One region of the Pseudoalteromonas sp. S3178 genome, then DNA from elsewhere that is predicted to be linked to it. Evidence: predicted binding sites of a transcription regulator. Region 1 holds the regulator's gene; the other holds the start of a gene.

Region 1 (9,358 bases):
AAGGACGAAATAGTCTGCTTACTTGGCGCCAGTGGTTGTGGCAAAACAACAACATTAAAAGCAATTGCAGGGTTAATAGAGACCAATCAAGGCAGTATATTTATAGATGGTAAGCTTGTAAGCGACGAGCAATCATTTGTCTCACCAGAGCATCGTAATATAGGAATGATGTTTCAAGATTATGCATTGTTTCCGCACCTTACAGTGGCCGATAATATTGCGTTTGGGCTAAACAAAACAAATAAAGAGCAAAAGCGCGCGCGTGTTGAAGAAATGCTTAAGTTGGTGCACTTAACCGGCTGTGCAAAACGTTTTCCACATCAGCTCTCTGGTGGGCAGCAGCAACGTGTAGCTATAGCGCGGGCACTGGCTTATAAACCTAGTTTATTATTGCTCGATGAGCCCTTTTCTAATATTGATACGCAAGTGCGTTTTGAGCTTATTGCTGATATCCGTCGCATTATTAAAACACAGCAAGTGTCAGCTGTATTCGTTACGCACTCAAAAGAAGAGGCCTTTGCTTTTTCAGACACGCTTGCCATTATGCATCGAGGTAAAATTGCTCAGCAGGGCTCACCAGAAGCGCTTTTTGCTGTGCCAAAGTCAAAGGAGGTTGCAGAGTTTCTGGGTCAGGGCATATACTTAGACGCACAAGCATTAACAGCAACTGAATATAATACGGCGTTTGGTGTCGTTAAATCGCAAGTTGCGCATACGCACAAAACTAAAAATGGGCAATTATATATTCGCCCTCATCAAATAGAGTTAGCGTATAAAAATTGCGATGAAAATGGCCAAGCTATTACTATTTTAAGTCGTCGTTTTATTGGCTCTGCTTATGTTTATAGTGTTGTAATTGCAGAGCAAGAGATTGAAGTTGCTGCACAATATGGCCAGTCATTTGAGAAAAATGAACAGGTTATTATAAAAATAAAACCCCACACGGTGAATTTTTTCGAATCATAATCAATGTGTTATTCGCTGTGTTATATAAAAAGCTAAGGAATAACAATGGCGCAAGCGCAGTCTGGGATTTGTGCTGAAGCAAACTTACATGGTTTGCACCTATTTTTTAATGTATTTGACGCTCAGGACGAATCGTTGCGTGCAAAGCTCAAACGAGTTAGCGCTATTGAGGAGGAGTTTAGCGATCAGTTTTCGGAGTCTATGCTTTCGTGCATGGTTGCTATTGGCGCCCAGTATTGGCCGCATATTTTGCCTGAATATATCCCTAGCGAACTACAAAGCTTTCCTAATATAAACCATAGCGATTTTGTTATGAGTGCCCAGCCATGTGACTTATTTATTCAAATACGCTCAGACCGAGAAGACGTTAACCATTTATTTGCGCTACAAATTTTAAAGTTATTTGCCCCTGATGTTGAGCTGGTGGAGCAAATTCGTAACTTTCGCTTTTTAGATGGTCGTGACTTTAATGGTTTTATTTATGGAGGCAACACGCCACATGGCAGGCAAAAGCGTGCAACGGCGCTGGTTAACAAGCCAAATAGTTTTGAAGATCAGGGCAGTTATATCCATGTGCAGCGTTTTAAACACGACCTAACTGTATGGCAGCATTTATCACTGAGCGAGCAAGAGCAAATTATGGGGCGTACGCGTTTAGATAATACACTCATTGAGCCCGCTATTAGCACTAGTCATGCATCGCGAAGTGAATTAAAAGATGAAAATGGTCATGCGCTATTACTCAATCAAAGCATGCCTTATGGCGATGTTTATGAGCAAGGAATGCTAAGTATTACTTGCTCTGCATCGGGTAGTGCGTTTGAAAAGGTACTTACGAGTCGCTTAGGGGCAGGGGAGTGTTATGACCATTGGCTTGATTTTACTCAAGCCGATATGGGGTCCGCGTTTTTTGCACCCTCAATTGGGTTTTTAAAGCAGCTTTAAACCGTATCAAATAAAATACGGACGCGCTCGAGCGTAATGTCTATTTCTGATATTTTTGCTGGCGCAATAAATATGGTGTCATCACCTGCAATTGTGCCTAAAACACCATCTGCTTTACCTAATGAATCCAGCAAACGTGCAATTAATTGTGCAGCCCCAGGACTCGTGGTGATGATAATCATCATTTCATTATGCATAATATCAATTACTAGCTGACGCAGCGGGCTTTTAGCTGTTGGTACCCCCATTTCGGCCGGTAAGCAGTAAACCATTTCTTGCTTTGCGTTACGTGTACGTACAGCACCAAACTTGCTTAACATACGCGACACTTTACTTTGACTTATATTGTCAAAGCCTTGTTCTTTTAGAGCATCGACTATTTCGCCTTGAGAGCCAAAATTTTCTTCTTTTAAAAGGGATTTAAACGCTTTAACTAACGCTTCTTGTTTATCTTGTGGTTGCATAGTCTTTATTCATTTTTGTTATTTATAATGCAAATTCTACACAAAAATGAATAATTATGCAGCAGTTGTTTAGTTAACTTGCCAGTTTGATGCGATAAACGAGCAAAGTTTACAACTATGGTCGAAAATATACCTGAAATAAGCAGGATAAATTTGTTTTTAGTCGCTAATTTCATTATCTTAAGAGCCACAAATATTTCCTACCTCAAATTACGGAGAATTCCAATGAAAGTTGCTGTATTAGGTGCTGCAGGCGGTATCGGTCAAGCGTTGTCTTTATTATTAAAAACAGGCTTACCAGCTGGCTCTGAATTATCACTTTACGATGTTGCACCAGTAGTACCAGGTGTTGCTGTTGATCTTTCTCACATCCCAACAGATGTAAAAGTTGCAGGCTTTGGCGCAGACGATTTAAATAAAGCGCTTGAAGGTTCTGATATCGTACTTATCCCAGCGGGTATGCCACGTAAACCAGGTATGGATCGTGCGGATTTATTCAACGTAAATGCCGGCATCATCAAAACATTAGCTGAAGGTATTGTTGCAAGCTGTCCTAAAGCGTTTGTAGGTATTATTACAAACCCAGTAAACGGCACTGTACCAATTGTTGCTGAAGTATTTAAAAAAGCAGGTACTTACGACGCTAAACGCGTATTTGGTATTACTACACTTGACGTGATTCGTTCAGAAGCTTTTGTTGCTGAACTTAAAGGCGTAGACGTAGCAACTGTTAAAGTACCAGTAATTGGCGGTCACTCAGGCACAACTATTCTTCCTCTACTTTCTCAAGTTGAAGGCGTAAGCTTTACTGATGAAGAAGTAGCTGCACTTACTCCACGTATCCAAAACGCAGGTACTGAAGTTGTAAATGCCAAAGCGGGTGGTGGTTCTGCTACATTATCTATGGGTGCTGCTGCTGCACGTTTTTGTATGTCTTTAGTTAAAGGCCTACAAGGTGAAGACGTAGTAGATTACGCATATGTTGCTGTTGAAAATGGCGATGCAGAGTATTTTGCTCACCCAGTACGTTTAGGTAAAAACGGCGTAGAAGAAATTCTTTCTTACGGCGAGCTAAGCGCATTTGAAGAAAAAGCTAAAAACGATATGCTTGAAACACTGAAAAAAGACATCAAAGAAGGTGTTGATTTCATGGCGTAATAGCCAATTGAGTATTAAAAAAGCCTGCATTTGCAGGCTTTTTTGTTGCTCGAGATTTGTTTACTCTTAATCAAAATTAAGAGGCGTACTAAGGTTAGTGATCGCGGTCAACGGCTATACGGGCTAAGCTGACTAATGCATGTTTGTATTCAGATTCAGGTAAAAAGTCTAAGCAAGCAATCGCTTTATCGGCTTCAAGCTCTGCTTTTTGCATTGTAAACTCAAGCGCATTGGTTTGTTTGAGCGTAGATAAAATCTCTTCTAAATGCTCCATACCATTACTGTGTTCAATAGCATCACGAATTAATTGTGTTTGATGTGTATTGCCATGTTGCATTGCATATATAAGTGGCAAAGTTGGCTTACCTTCGGCTAAATCATCACCTATATTTTTACCCAATTGATCAGCATTTGCATTGTAATCGAGTACATCATCAACAAGCTGAAAAGCGGTTCCTAAATGCATACCGTATAAATTAAGTGCCTCAAGTGTTGTTTTATCTTGCTCAGTAATAATTGCAGCTAGGCCTGTAGCCGCTTCAAATAATTTAGCTGTTTTAGAATAGATTACCTGCATGTAGCTAGCTTCGGTAGTATCGGGATCGTTGCAGTTCATTAATTGCAGTACTTCGCCCTCAGCTATAATGTTAGTTGCATCCGCTAGGACCTGCATAACCTGCATTTTACCAAGGCCAACCATTAGCTGAAAAGAGCGAGTATAAATAAAGTCACCGACAAGCACGCTAGCTGCATTACCAAATTCAGCATTTGCTGTAGGTGTGCCTCGGCGTAAGTTAGACTCATCTACAACGTCATCGTGTAATAGCGTTGCGGTATGAATAAACTCAACAATTGTTGCAAGCGTAATATGATCTTTGCCCTGATAGCCTAAAGCTCTGGCAGCTAATATAGCCAGCATTGGACGCACGCGCTTACCGCCGCTGTTTACAATGTATAAACCTAGTTGGTTAACTAACGCCACATCTGAGCGCATTTGCGCATGTATAAGTTGATTGACGTCATTCATATCGCTTTCGATTAACGCCTGGATAGCTTTTATATCCATTGATCTCCGAGCCAATTTTTATGTGTGAACGGCGCAGATTGTACAACAAAAAATGCACTAGCTCGATATTTTGTGACGATTGATTGAAAAAACACTATTAAAGTACTTAATTTAGACTGAATTAGCCAAGATAACTGTTTAATTGATAACCAAATCGCAGTATCAGTTACGATTAGTTATTGTACTGTTGGCGGGTTGTTTGCCTACATAAAATAATTTTAAGCAAGGGCTAAAAAGCGCTTGGCAAAAGGCCTAATTAATATAAAATGGGGGAAATATTGAATTGCTCTCAATGCAGCTACTTTTTATTCATTTTAATTACAAAATAGGCTTGCTAGTTATTTCGCGTTAGCGTAAACTTCGCGCCCTATCGAAGAATATTTTAGTTGCGTCGATTTGAGGGCGCACAGACGGAGTTAATTATGTACGCGGTTTTCCAAAGTGGTGGTAAACAGCATCGTGTGACTGAAGGTCAAACGATTCGTCTTGAAAAATTAGACGTTGAAACTGGTGCGGCAGTAGAATTTGATTCAGTACTTTTAGTTGCTGATGGTGAGAAAATCGAGATCGGTGTACCGTTCGTAAACGGTGGTAAAGTAACAGCTGAGGTTGTTTCACATGGTCGCGGTGAGAAGATTAAGGTTGTTAAATTTAGACGCCGTAAGCATTCTCGTAAGCAAATGGGCCATCGTCAATGGTTCACTGAAGTTAAAATCACTGGCATTAGCGCTTAATTAGAGGTACTTAGAAATGGCACATAAAAAAGCAGCTGGTAGTACTCGTAACGGTCGCGATTCAGAAAGCAAACGCCTAGGTGTTAAGCGTTTTGGTGGCGAATCAGTTCTAGCGGGTAGCATCATTGTTCGTCAACGTGGAACTCGTTTCCACCCTGGCGCAAACGTAGGTATCGGTAAAGACCACACTATCTTCGCAAAAGCAGATGGTAAAGTTCAATTTGAACAAAAAGGTCCTTTAAACCGTAAATACGTAACTATCGTAGCTGAGTAATCAGTAAGGTAGTTAAAAACCCCGCCTTTGCGGGGTTTTTTGTTTTGTAGTCCAGTCAAATATATACCCAAGCCTGCATTTGCGTTGGCTTGGGTATATAATAGAGTTATTAAACAAGCCAATCCCTAAAGTGAGTAATCATGAAGTTTGTAGATGAAGTAGAAATCCGCGCAGAAGCTGGAGACGGTGGCAGCGGCATTGTGTCTTTCCGTCGTGAAAAATATGTACCAGATGGTGGACCTGATGGCGGTGACGGTGGAGACGGTGGTAGTGTTTATCTACAAGCTGATGAAAACTTAAATACCCTAATTGATTATCAATTTGAGCGTTTTCACAGAGCTGAACGTGGCACAAATGGTCGAAGCCGTAACTGTACAGGTAAAAAAGCCGATGATTTATTTGTTATGGTACCGGTTGGCACACGAATCATGGATGTTGACACCCAAGAGGGGCTAGGTGATTTAACTCAACATGGTCAAAGAATATTGGTTGCAAAAGGTGGTTTCCACGGCTTGGGGAATGCACGTTTTAAATCAAGTACTAACCGTGCTCCTCGTCAAAAAACATTAGGTACACCGGGTGAAGTACGTAACTTAAAACTAGAGTTACTACTATTAGCCGATGTAGGCCTACTTGGCTTGCCAAATGCCGGTAAATCTACATTTATTCGTAGTGTATCTGCAGCGCGCCCTAAAGTAGCTGATTATCCATTTACGACGCTTATTCCTAATTTAGGTGTTGTGCGTCCAGAAGCTAACAAGTCATTTGTTATAGCAGATATACCTGGATTAATTGAGGGGGCATCTGATGGTGCTGGCTTAGGTATTCGTTTCTTAAAGCATTTAGAGCGTTGTCGCGTGCTATTGCATATTATTGATGTAATGCCAGTGGACGGTTCTAACCCTGTAGATAATGCATTTGCCATTATTAATGAGTTACACCAATACAGCCCTAAACTCGCAGAGAAGCCGCGCTGGTTAGTATTCAATAAAATTGACTTATTACCAGAAGACGAAGCAAAAGCGTTATGTACAGCTATTGCAGAAGAGCTAGGCGAAACTGAAAATATTTATAATATTTCAGCAATTAATAAGCTACACACTCAGCCATTAATTCACGACATCATGACACTTCTAGATAGTATGCCTAAAGAGAAGTTTGTACAGGTTGAAGATGAAGAAGTTGAATTTAAGTGGGATACCTATCATGAAAAAGCCACTAAAGGTAAAGGCAATGATGATGATTGGGACGACTGGGATGAAGATGATTACGACGTAGAAGTTGTCTACGAGCGCTAATAAAACTGAATTTATTAAAAAGGAGCTTATGCTCCTTTTTCTTTGTTTAAGAATAAAGTACTAGGTGTTTAATATGATAATTTCTATGATCGCTGCAATGGCAAACAATCGTGTAATTGGCCTCGATAATAAAATGCCATGGCATTTGCCTGCTGATTTACAGCACTTTAAAAAAGTGACGACGGGAAAACCTGTGATCATGGGGCGTAAAACGTTTGAGTCAATCGGGCGTCCTCTACCCGGTCGTCGAAATATTATTATTACGCGTAATAACAAATATAGCGCACCAGGTATTGAAACAGTAACTACGCCAGAGGCTGCATTAAAACTGGTTAGTGACGTTGAAGAAGTAATGATTATCGGCGGCGGAAATATTTATCAGCAGTTTTTAGGAAAAGCTGAACGCTTATATTTAACCTTTATAGATTTGGATGTAAAAGGGGATACTCAGTTTCCTGATTATAATAAAATAGCTAATTGGCATATCGAAGAAGAAGTGCAAAATCTTCCTGATGAGAAGAATAAATCTAGTTATAAATTCGTAACTTTATACAAAAAACGTTAACATTATTGCGTAAATTTTGGTGAGTTGGTACAATATTAAACAGTCGATATAAGAAAAAAGTACCATAAAGGGTTTGTCATGTTTAAATTACCAAAGCTAGCTGTACTTACTGCTGTTGTAGCTGTAAGTTCGTTTTCGTATACAGCACCTGTAAACGCTGAAGATCAATTAGCGGTATCTATTTGTGAGTACATTGCTGCAGATGATAAAAACCGATTACGTAGTAAGCTTAAGAGCTCTCGTGTAAAAATTCGTAACATTTATGATGCAGTACAGTGTAATGGTAATAACTTGCTTCGCCATGCTGTTGCTAGTAACGCAGTTGATACTGGTGAGTATATAGTTAAAAACCTATCTAAGAGCTCGCTTTCTGATGGTGCAGACATCTCATGGGCTGAAGGCAATCACGCTGGTTCACCTCTTATAGCTGTAATTAAAGACCGCGCAGGACTTTAATAAACTATTTTTAAAAACCGCGTTTAGTACGCGGTTTTTTATTGCCAAAATATTAAAAGCCGATATTGCTCATGCAATATCGGCTTTTTAGTGTGGTTTTTACCAATCAGCTTAATTAGGTGATCCATTTTAGGTAAGAAAATCGTGTCGGTAACAAGGCAAAAATTTTGTTATTTAGTTGTTCTCGGCAATTGCTCCTGCATTGCTCTACCTTCTGCATCCATGCAGTCGTAAATGAGAAATTTGTAACGTAGTTAGCGACAGGTTTAATCTCTCAAATTGATTAAGTCTTATTGCAGATTGCTATTATTTACTCTTCAATGAATGCTTCGCCTTGTGTCATCCACTTTGCAGCTGGTTTGCCTTTTAAGTAATGATCAAAGTACTGCATCATACGTACTGAAAAATCGACCTGATTAGGAAATTTTTTCAGGTGATGTGGTTCGCCTTCGTATTGTAAAAAGGTCGCGTCTTTACCTGCACGGCGCAGTGCAAGGTAGTACTGCACGCCTTCGTGCCACGGCACTGCATCGTCTTTATCGCCAAACATAATTAAAATAGGGGTATTTACTTTATCTGCAAAAAACACCGGTGAGTTTTCAATGTAAAGCTCGGGTGCTTCAAATAAGTTTTTACCTATACGGCTTTGCCCTGTTTCGTATTGAAATTGACGCGCAAGCCCCGATTTTAAACGTATGCCACTGTAAGCACTGGTCATGTTTGATACTGGCGCGCCCGATACAACCGCTTTAAACATATCTGTTTGAGTGATCATAAATGCACTTTGATAACCCGCCCATGAGTGCCCTTGTAGGCCTATTTTATCTGGGTCGGCTATACCTAAATCTATTAATTTTTGAGTGGCGTTTATCATGGTTTGCGTTGACGATTTACCCGGGTGACCTATTTCAAAGCGAATATCAGGTAAAAATACAGCGTAACCGTTTGATGTAAACATAGGGAAGTTAGGACGGTGATTTAGCTCCATTTTAGGAAAATCATACATGCGCTGGCTCATGTAGCGATAAAAGTATACAACAACCGGTACTTTATCGCCTTTTTTATAGCCTGCAGGTTTGATTAATACCCCTTGTAAATCTTCGCCATCAAAGCCTTTATAGCTTATTAGCTCTGGCTTTTCGCCCCATGCAAAACTAGCTGTTTGTGGGTTTAAGTTAGTCACCTTTTTAGGCGCTGAAAAGCTAAAATCAGTTTGGTAGTAATCAGGGTATTGTTGGTAGCTTTGCTCAGTAAATACATATTTATCGGCATGTTTTGCTTTTTTTACAATATCAAAGCGCTTTTGGCCATTAAGAACGTTTGTAATTGTATTTGAGCCTAAATCTAGTTTAGCAACTTCACTTTGCTTTGTTTGTAAATTAATAGCGGATACGAGTAATGTATCGTTTTGTTCAAAGCCGACTTGGTTTTT
Region 2 (7,892 bases), on a different contig from region 1:
GTATTACCATCTAGTAAAAACCCGTAGTTCCGTTGACCGTTTACACAAACCACATTGAACATTGTCTGCTTTAAACGAAAAAAGCAAGCCATTTGGCTTGCTTTTAAAATTATTTAGAAGAACAAATAACTAAACTTCTAAATAGTCCATGATGCCTTCAGCAGCGTTTCGCCCTTCAAAAATAGCCGTTACGACTAAATCAGAACCCCGCACTATATCGCCACCCGCAAATATTTTAGGATTAGTTGTTTGGTGTGTAAATTCACCTTGTTCTGGTGCGTTAATACCGCCCCAATGGTTAATTTCCACATCGTATTTTTCTAACCAATCCATTTTGTGTGGTTTAAAACCAAACGCCATAATAACTTGGTCAGCCTCAAGTACATGCTCTGAGCCTTGCACTACTTCTGCTCGGCTTCGGCCGTTTTCATCTGGCTCACCTAGTTGTGTTTTAACCATTTTAACACCAGCAACATGGCCATTATCGTCAAGTACAATACCTGTTGGCTGTACATTAAACGTAAAATTTACACCCTCTTCTTTGGCGTTTTTAACTTCACGTTTAGAGCCTGGCATATTCTCTTCATCACGACGGTACGCACAGGTTACTTTAGCTGCGTTTTGGCGAATAGAAGTACGTACACAGTCCATCGCGGTATCACCACCACCTAGCACTACAACCTTTTGATTGGCCATATCAATGCACGCTTGATTTTTTTCGTCGTAACCCATTACACGGTTAGTATTGCCGATTAAAAATGGGAGTGCATCGTGCACGCCTGGTGCATCTTCATTTTCAAGGCCAGCACGCATACTTTGATACGTACCTACACCTAAAAATACCGCGTCGTAGTCAGCTAAAATTTCGTCCATGGTGATATCTACACCCACTTCAACGTTTAGCTTAAATTCCACACCCATTTCGGTGAAAATTTCACGACGTTTTTGCATTACTTCTTTCTCAAGTTTGAAAGAAGGAATACCAAAAGTAAGTAAGCCGCCAATTTCAGGATGACGGTCAAAAACCACTGGTTTTACACCGTTACGCACTAAAATATCAGCACAGCCCAAACCAGCCGGTCCCGCGCCAATAATAGCCACTTTTTTATCCGTCCATGTCACGTATGACATGTCTGGTTTCCAGCCCATTTTAAATGCCGTATCGGTAATATACTTTTCAATGTTACCAATGGTTACTGCACCAAACTCTTCATCAAGCGTACATGACCCTTCACACAGTCTGTCTTGTGGGCAAACACGTCCACATACCTCTGGCAAACTGTTTGTACGGTGAGAAAGCTCAGCCGCTTCTAAAATGCGGCCTGTTCTAATTAACTTTAACCACTGAGGAATGTAGTTATGCACTGGGCATTTCCATTCACAGTACGGGTTACCACAATCTAAACAACGGTCAGCTTGTGAGTTCACCTGATTCTCTGAAAAGGGTTCGTAAATTTCCACGAAAGATTTTTTACGCGACGAGATTGGTTTTTTGCGCGGATCTACGCGCTGCACGTCTATAAATTGATATACATTTTCGCTCATACTGCCCCCTTATTGCGCTTGAACACGAAGTTCTGCGCTACTGCGAGCGCGATGCCCGAGTAAACTTTTTACATCACTTGATTTTGGTTTAACTAGCTTGAACATAGGTAAATACAATTCAAAGTTAGCTAAAATGGTTTCTGCACGGCACGAGCCAGTAAGCTCTAAATGTTCAGCAATTAAGCCGCGTAAATGTTCTTGGTGCGAACTTAAATCATCAAGTGTTACGACTTCAACTAGCTCTGGGTTAATACGTTTTTCAAAGTCATTTCGCTCATCTAAAATATAAGCAAAACCACCTGTCATACCCGCGCCAAAGTTAACGCCAATATTACCAAGTACACAAACAACTCCGCCGGTCATGTATTCACAGCCATTGTCGCCTACGCCTTCTACAACCGCTTGTACACCTGAGTTACGAACAGCAAAACGCTCGCCTGCACAGCCTGCAGCAAATAATTTACCGCCCGTAGCGCCGTACAAACATGTGTTGCCTGCAATAGTCGCTTTATGGCTTTCAAACGATGAACCCAGTGGTGGACGAATAACGAGCTTACCGCCAGCCATGCCTTTACCCACGTAGTCGTTTGCATCGCCTATTAACGTCATTTCTAGGCCACCGGCATTCCAAACACCAAATGATTGCCCTGCAGTACCGTGTAGCTCAATTGCAACAGGGTCAGCAGCCATACCTTGGTTACCATGTTTAGATGCAATATAGCCAGATAACATAGCCCCTACTGAGCGATCTGTATTACATATACGACTCACAAGCGAAATACCTGATGATGTATCAATTGCTTGTTGTGCTTTACCTAATAACGTTTCGTTTAACTCACCTAAATAATGGGAGCTATTTGGTGCGCTACAAAATAATGTTTCGCCCGTTGGGTTATTAGGCTGAGCAATCACAGATGATAAATCTATTTTCTTTTGCTTAGCTGTTTTACCTTCAATCGCTTCAAGTAAATCTAAACGACCGATTAAATCAGTTAAGTTTGCAACACCTAAGCTTGCCATGATCTCGCGTGCTTCTTGCGCTATAAACTTAAAGTAATTCATCGCCATTTCTGGTAAGCCATGGTAGTGCTTTTGACGTAGCGTTTCGTCTTGTGTTGCAACACCGGTCGCACAGTTATTTAAGTGACAAATCCTAAGGTATTTACAACCAAGCGCCACCATTGGGCCGGTACCAAAGCCAAAGCTTTCTGCACCTAAAATAGCCGCTTTAATGATGTCTAAACCTGTTTTTAAGCCGCCATCTGTTTGCAGACGAATACGATGACGAAGGCCATTTTCAACAAGTGCTTGTTGAGTTTCAGCAAGGCCAAGCTCCCATGGGCTACCTGCATATTTTACAGACGTAAGCGGGCTTGCGCCTGTGCCGCCGTCGTAACCCGAAATTGTAATTAAATCAGCGTATGCTTTAGCTACACCTGTAGCAATTGTGCCCACGCCAGGTTCTGACACTAACTTAACCGAAATCATCGCTTCAGGATTTACTTGTTTTAAATCGAATATTAGCTGAGCTAAATCCTCAATCGAGTAAATGTCGTGATGCGGTGGTGGTGATATTAGTGTTACACCCGGAACTGAATAACGAAGTTTAGCAATATAAGGCGTTACTTTTTCACCCGGTAGTTGTCCACCTTCACCAGGCTTAGCACCCTGCGCCACTTTGATTTGAATTACATCAGCATTACGAAGGTAATGCGGCGTTACACCAAATCGTCCAGAAGCAACTTGCTTAATTCGTGAGTTTTTCTCAGTGCCAAAACGTAATTTATCTTCACCGCCTTCACCAGAGTTTGAACAACCACCTAAGCGGTTCATCGCAATAGCTAACGCTTCATGCGCTTCTGGTGAGAGTGCACCAATACTCATTGCTGCTGAATCAAAACGTTTATATAGGTTTTCAGCTGGCTCTACATCGTCAACACTAATGCCTTTTTCAGGTAATTTAAGCGCTAACATGTCGCGCAAAGTAGCAATTGGACGATTATTAACTAAATTTGCGTAAGCGCCGTAGTCTTTGTAATCTCCTGAGCGTACCGCTTTTTGCAGCGTTTGAATAACATCTGGGTTATAAGCATGGTACTCACCACCGTGCACGTATTTTAATAAGCCACCATGGCTTAGTAGCTTGCGCTTACTAAAGGCCAGTTTATGAAGCTTTTGCTGATCACTATCAAAATCACTAAAACACGCACCTTTAATACGACTTGCAACACCTTTAAAGCACATATCTACCATAGAGTCAGATAAACCAACCGCTTCAAAAAGCATTGAACAACGATACGATGCAACTGTACTTATGCCCATTTTAGACATTATTTTGTATAAGCCTTTATTAATGGCTTTACGGTATGAAAGTGTTACTTCGCAGTACGATTTTTCAATCACTTTACTGTCGCTCATCGCAACAAGTGACTCGTACGCAAGGTATGGGTAAATCGCTGTTGCGCCAAAGCCAAGTAGTACGGCAAATTGGTGTGCATCGCGAACACTACCCGTTTCAATGATAATGTTAGATTCGCAGCGAAGATTTGTATCTACAAGGCGCTTTTGTACTGCACCTACCGCCATAGCAGCAGGAACTGGTAAACTTGTTTCGCTAAAATTACGGTCAGTCAATATAAGCATGACACAACCCGCTGCGGCTTTTTCTTGTGCAGAATCACAAATTCGCGCCACTGCCTTTTCTAAGCCCTCTTCAGCTGTATAAGTAATATCTATTTTACAGTAGCTGTAGTGCTCGTCATCAGCATTAAGTAGTTGCTGCATGTCTGCGTACATTAAAATAGGCGTATCGAACTGTAAGCGCTTAGCGTGGCCTGTTGTTTCGTTAAATACATTTTGCTCACTACCAATACAAGTAGCAAGTGACATTACATGGTTTTCACGTAGCGGATCGATAGGCGGATTGGTTACTTGAGCAAACTTTTGACGGAAGTAATCGTAAAGTGAACGATGCCCTTCACTTAACACAGCAAATGGCGTGTCATCGCCCATTGAGCCTGTCGCTTCTTGGCCGTTTTCACCCATTACACGAATAACACTATCGAGCTCTTCATTTGTGTAGCCAAACATTTTTTGGTACTTCGCAAGCGTTTCGTCATCAAATGAGCGATTACCCGCATCTTGCTCAGTAAGCTCTTCAAATGGTGTTAAACGCTTAACGTTTTCTTCAAGCCATGACTTATAAGGGTGGCGTGATTTTAAATCTTGATCGATTTCATCTGAGTGCCAAATTTTGCCAAGCTTTGTATCAATTACTAATAATTCACCTGGTCCAACACGGCCTTTTTCGACTACTTCATCGGCAGTGTAATCCCAAATGCCCACTTCTGATGCGAGTGTGATAAAACCATCTTGTGTAATAACATAGCGCGCTGGGCGAAGGCCATTACGGTCAAGGTTACATGCTGCAAAGCGACCATCGGACATTACAATACCCGCTGGGCCATCCCATGGTTCCATGTGCATGGAGTTAAAGTCATAGAATGCGCGCAAATCATCATCCATTGCACGGTTTTTTTGCCATGCAGGCGGCACTAGCATGCGCATAGCACGGAATAAATCCATACCACCGGCTAAAAACAGCTCAAGCATGTTATCTAAGCTTGATGAATCAGAGCCAGTTTCGTTTACAAATGGCGCTGCGCTTTGTAAATCAGGAATAAGTGGCGATGAAAACTTATACGAGCGAGCTCGTGCCCATTGACGGTTACCTTCAATGGTGTTTATTTCACCATTATGCGCTAAATACCTAAACGGTTGCGCTAAAGGCCAACGCGGCTGAGTATTGGTAGAAAAACGCTGATGGAAAACACAAATAGCGCTAGTCATACGAATGTCGGCTAAATCTAAATAAAAGTTAGGCAAATCTGCAGGCATCATAAGGCCTTTATAGATAGTGACTAACCCAGATAAACTTGCAATATAAAATGACTCATCTTGCGCTAAACGCTTTTCTGCACGACGACGTGCTACATACAAACGGCGTTCTAAATCTTTAGAGCGCCAGCCTTCAGGCGCACTAACAAAAATTTGTTCAAAACCAGGTAACTGCTGGGTAGCAATAGGACCTAGCATTGAAGGGTCGGTTGGCACTTCACGCCAGCCTAGTATTTTAAGTGTTTCTTGTTCTAATTCTTCACATAAAACCTGTTTTGCAGCTTGTGCTAAAACGGGATCTGAATTTAAGAAAACCATGCCTACGGCGTAATTTTTACCTAAGTGCCAATTATGTTCACTGGCAATAGCACGGAAAAAACTGTCAGGCTTTTGCAGTAATAAACCACAGCCGTCACCAGTTTTACCATCGGCAGAAATACCACCGCGGTGTTGCATGCGATCAAGTCCAGTTATAGCTGTACGTATAAGCCTATGACTAGCCTGACCATTAACTTGGGCTATTAAGCCAAAGCCACAATTATCTTTTTCTAATTTTGAGTCGTATAACATAGACCCCTCCCCTTGCTGCACTGTTAACGTGAATGAACTGCTCGACGATTTGCTAACAGACGCACAAAACTAGCCTCTATAGTAAATAGAGTCAATATTATTTTGAATACATATTCACATTCTTGAATATTTCTCACTTCAAGGCAAGATATCTTTTTTACTTATAAGTTTTAACAATTAGCGGTTATTTGACCGTTATTTTTTTATGACACTGGTGTCAAGTTTAACATTTTGTAAAAACAAAGGACCCAAACAGTTACACCTTACGTAAACGTAAACAAGTGCTGCGCTGAATAAGTATTCACTCCCGTGCCTGTAATTCAGTTAACATTTAGATAGTTTTGTGCTGTTTCTTAATTTTAGTGGCTTAAACTCTTCATTATTGGAGCTCATGAGTATAGTTATGAAAATTCAGCACCTTTTTTGTACATTGTTAGTGAATTTTTATCTAACATTGTGTCCGCAGCGGACACATAAACTGTCCGCGGACATAGATATTAAAGTCTAAAAAATAAAAAACATTAAATATCAGTAACCTAAGAGTTGGCATGCTAATCGTATAGCCTTATACATAATCGCTAATTGGAATTACTATGTTTACTCTAAGCTTATTTTTACTCTCTCCTATTGCAGCTATTTGCACAGCAGCTTTGTTACTGCTGTGCGAAAAATATATAAAAGCAATATAGGAGAGCAAGATGATTAAAGATACTAGCGCACAAGACGTACAGGTAAAAGCGCCTGTAAATTATTTAAAACACGCCTTAGTCGCTGTAATTGTTTTAATTATAACCTCTATAACCGCTTATATTTTTTTAACAAGCCATAGCGCAAAAAGCTCTATTAGTCGCTCAAAAGTACAAATTGCTAAGGTACATATTAAAACACTTATTCGAGACATTGCCGCCAGTGGTAAAATTGTTGCTGCAAATGCCCCTCAAGTGTATAGCCCAGAGCGTGGATTTATAGATTTAAAAGTAAAAGCAGGCGATACCGTAAAGCAAGGCGATATACTTGCTCTATTGCAGAGCCCCGAGTTAACAAACGAATTAAAACAGCAAGAGTCTGTACTTGAAAGGCTCAAAAGCGAGCAACAAAGAAAACATTTGCAAGCAAGGCGCCAAACGCTCACCTTAAATAAAACACTTGATATGGCGAACGTTGAACTAAATGCCGCTGAACGCGAAAACCGTCGCGCACAATTATCAATACAAAAACACTTGATTAGCCAAATTGACCTTGAAAAAGCCGTTGATGATTTATCTCGAGCAAAGCTGACATATAAACACGCGCAACAAGAAGTGCACCTTGCTAAAGATACGCTCGCCTTTGAGCTACAAGCAGCTAAAAGTGATGTGACCCACCAACAACTTATTGTTAACGATTTAATCAGAAAAGTAAGCAACCTATCTATTAAGGCTTCCGTTACAGGGATCGTGGGTAACCTGTTAGTGCAACAAAAAGCCGCAGTCACGCAAAGCCAACCTCTTATGACACTCGTCGACTTAAGTAATTTTGAAGCAGAGCTTCAAGTACCTGAAAGTTACGCGAACGAATTAGGGCTCGGTATGAAAGTAGAGCTTAAGTTGGGCAGTGAAATAGTAATGGGAAATTTGTCCGCCATATCACCAGAAGTTAATAATCGTGAAGTAACAGCACGCGTTCGATTTAAAGGTGGTACTAACAACATTCGTCAGAACCAACGCTTAACTGCACGCATTTTACTCGACAACCGAGAAGATGTATTACAGATAAAACGCGGCGCATTTATGCAGCAAGGCGGAATTGTTGCCTATAAGGTCGATGGCAATATCGCAAAGCGCATACCTATTACAATAGGTGCCACCAGCATTAATGCCGTTGAGCTATTGAGCGGACTA

What was found. Region 1 encodes ArgR, which controls arginine synthesis, uptake and breakdown. Its sites were predicted from a motif close to ANTGAATANNTATTCANT; they were not measured.
Region 2: gltB (glutamate synthase large subunit) is a predicted target of ArgR. The motif match lies at 6,114-6,131, and genes of this name have one in related genera.

The regions. Positions count from the first base shown of each region.
Region 1 covers NZ_PNCW01000052.1:30,909-40,266, forward strand. Annotated here, with positions in the region: gene CWC11_RS14575 (ABC transporter ATP-binding protein) at 1-966, shown strand, start outside; gene CWC11_RS14580 (Dyp-type peroxidase) at 1,012-1,911, shown strand; gene argR (transcriptional regulator ArgR) at 1,908-2,375, opposite strand; gene mdh (malate dehydrogenase) at 2,601-3,533, shown strand; gene ispB (octaprenyl diphosphate synthase) at 3,628-4,599, opposite strand; gene rplU (50S ribosomal protein L21) at 5,022-5,333, shown strand; gene rpmA (50S ribosomal protein L27) at 5,350-5,607, shown strand; gene cgtA (Obg family GTPase CgtA) at 5,748-6,905, shown strand; gene folA (type 3 dihydrofolate reductase) at 6,979-7,470, shown strand; gene CWC11_RS14625 (DUF3718 domain-containing protein) at 7,549-7,926, shown strand; gene CWC11_RS14630 (S9 family peptidase) at 8,237-9,358, opposite strand, start outside.
Region 2 covers NZ_PNCW01000001.1:4,900-12,791, forward strand. Annotated here, with positions in the region: gene CWC11_RS00025 (glutamate synthase small subunit GltD family protein) at 130-1,545, opposite strand; gene gltB (glutamate synthase large subunit) at 1,555-6,012, opposite strand; gene CWC11_RS00035 (efflux RND transporter periplasmic adaptor subunit) at 6,711-7,892, shown strand, end outside.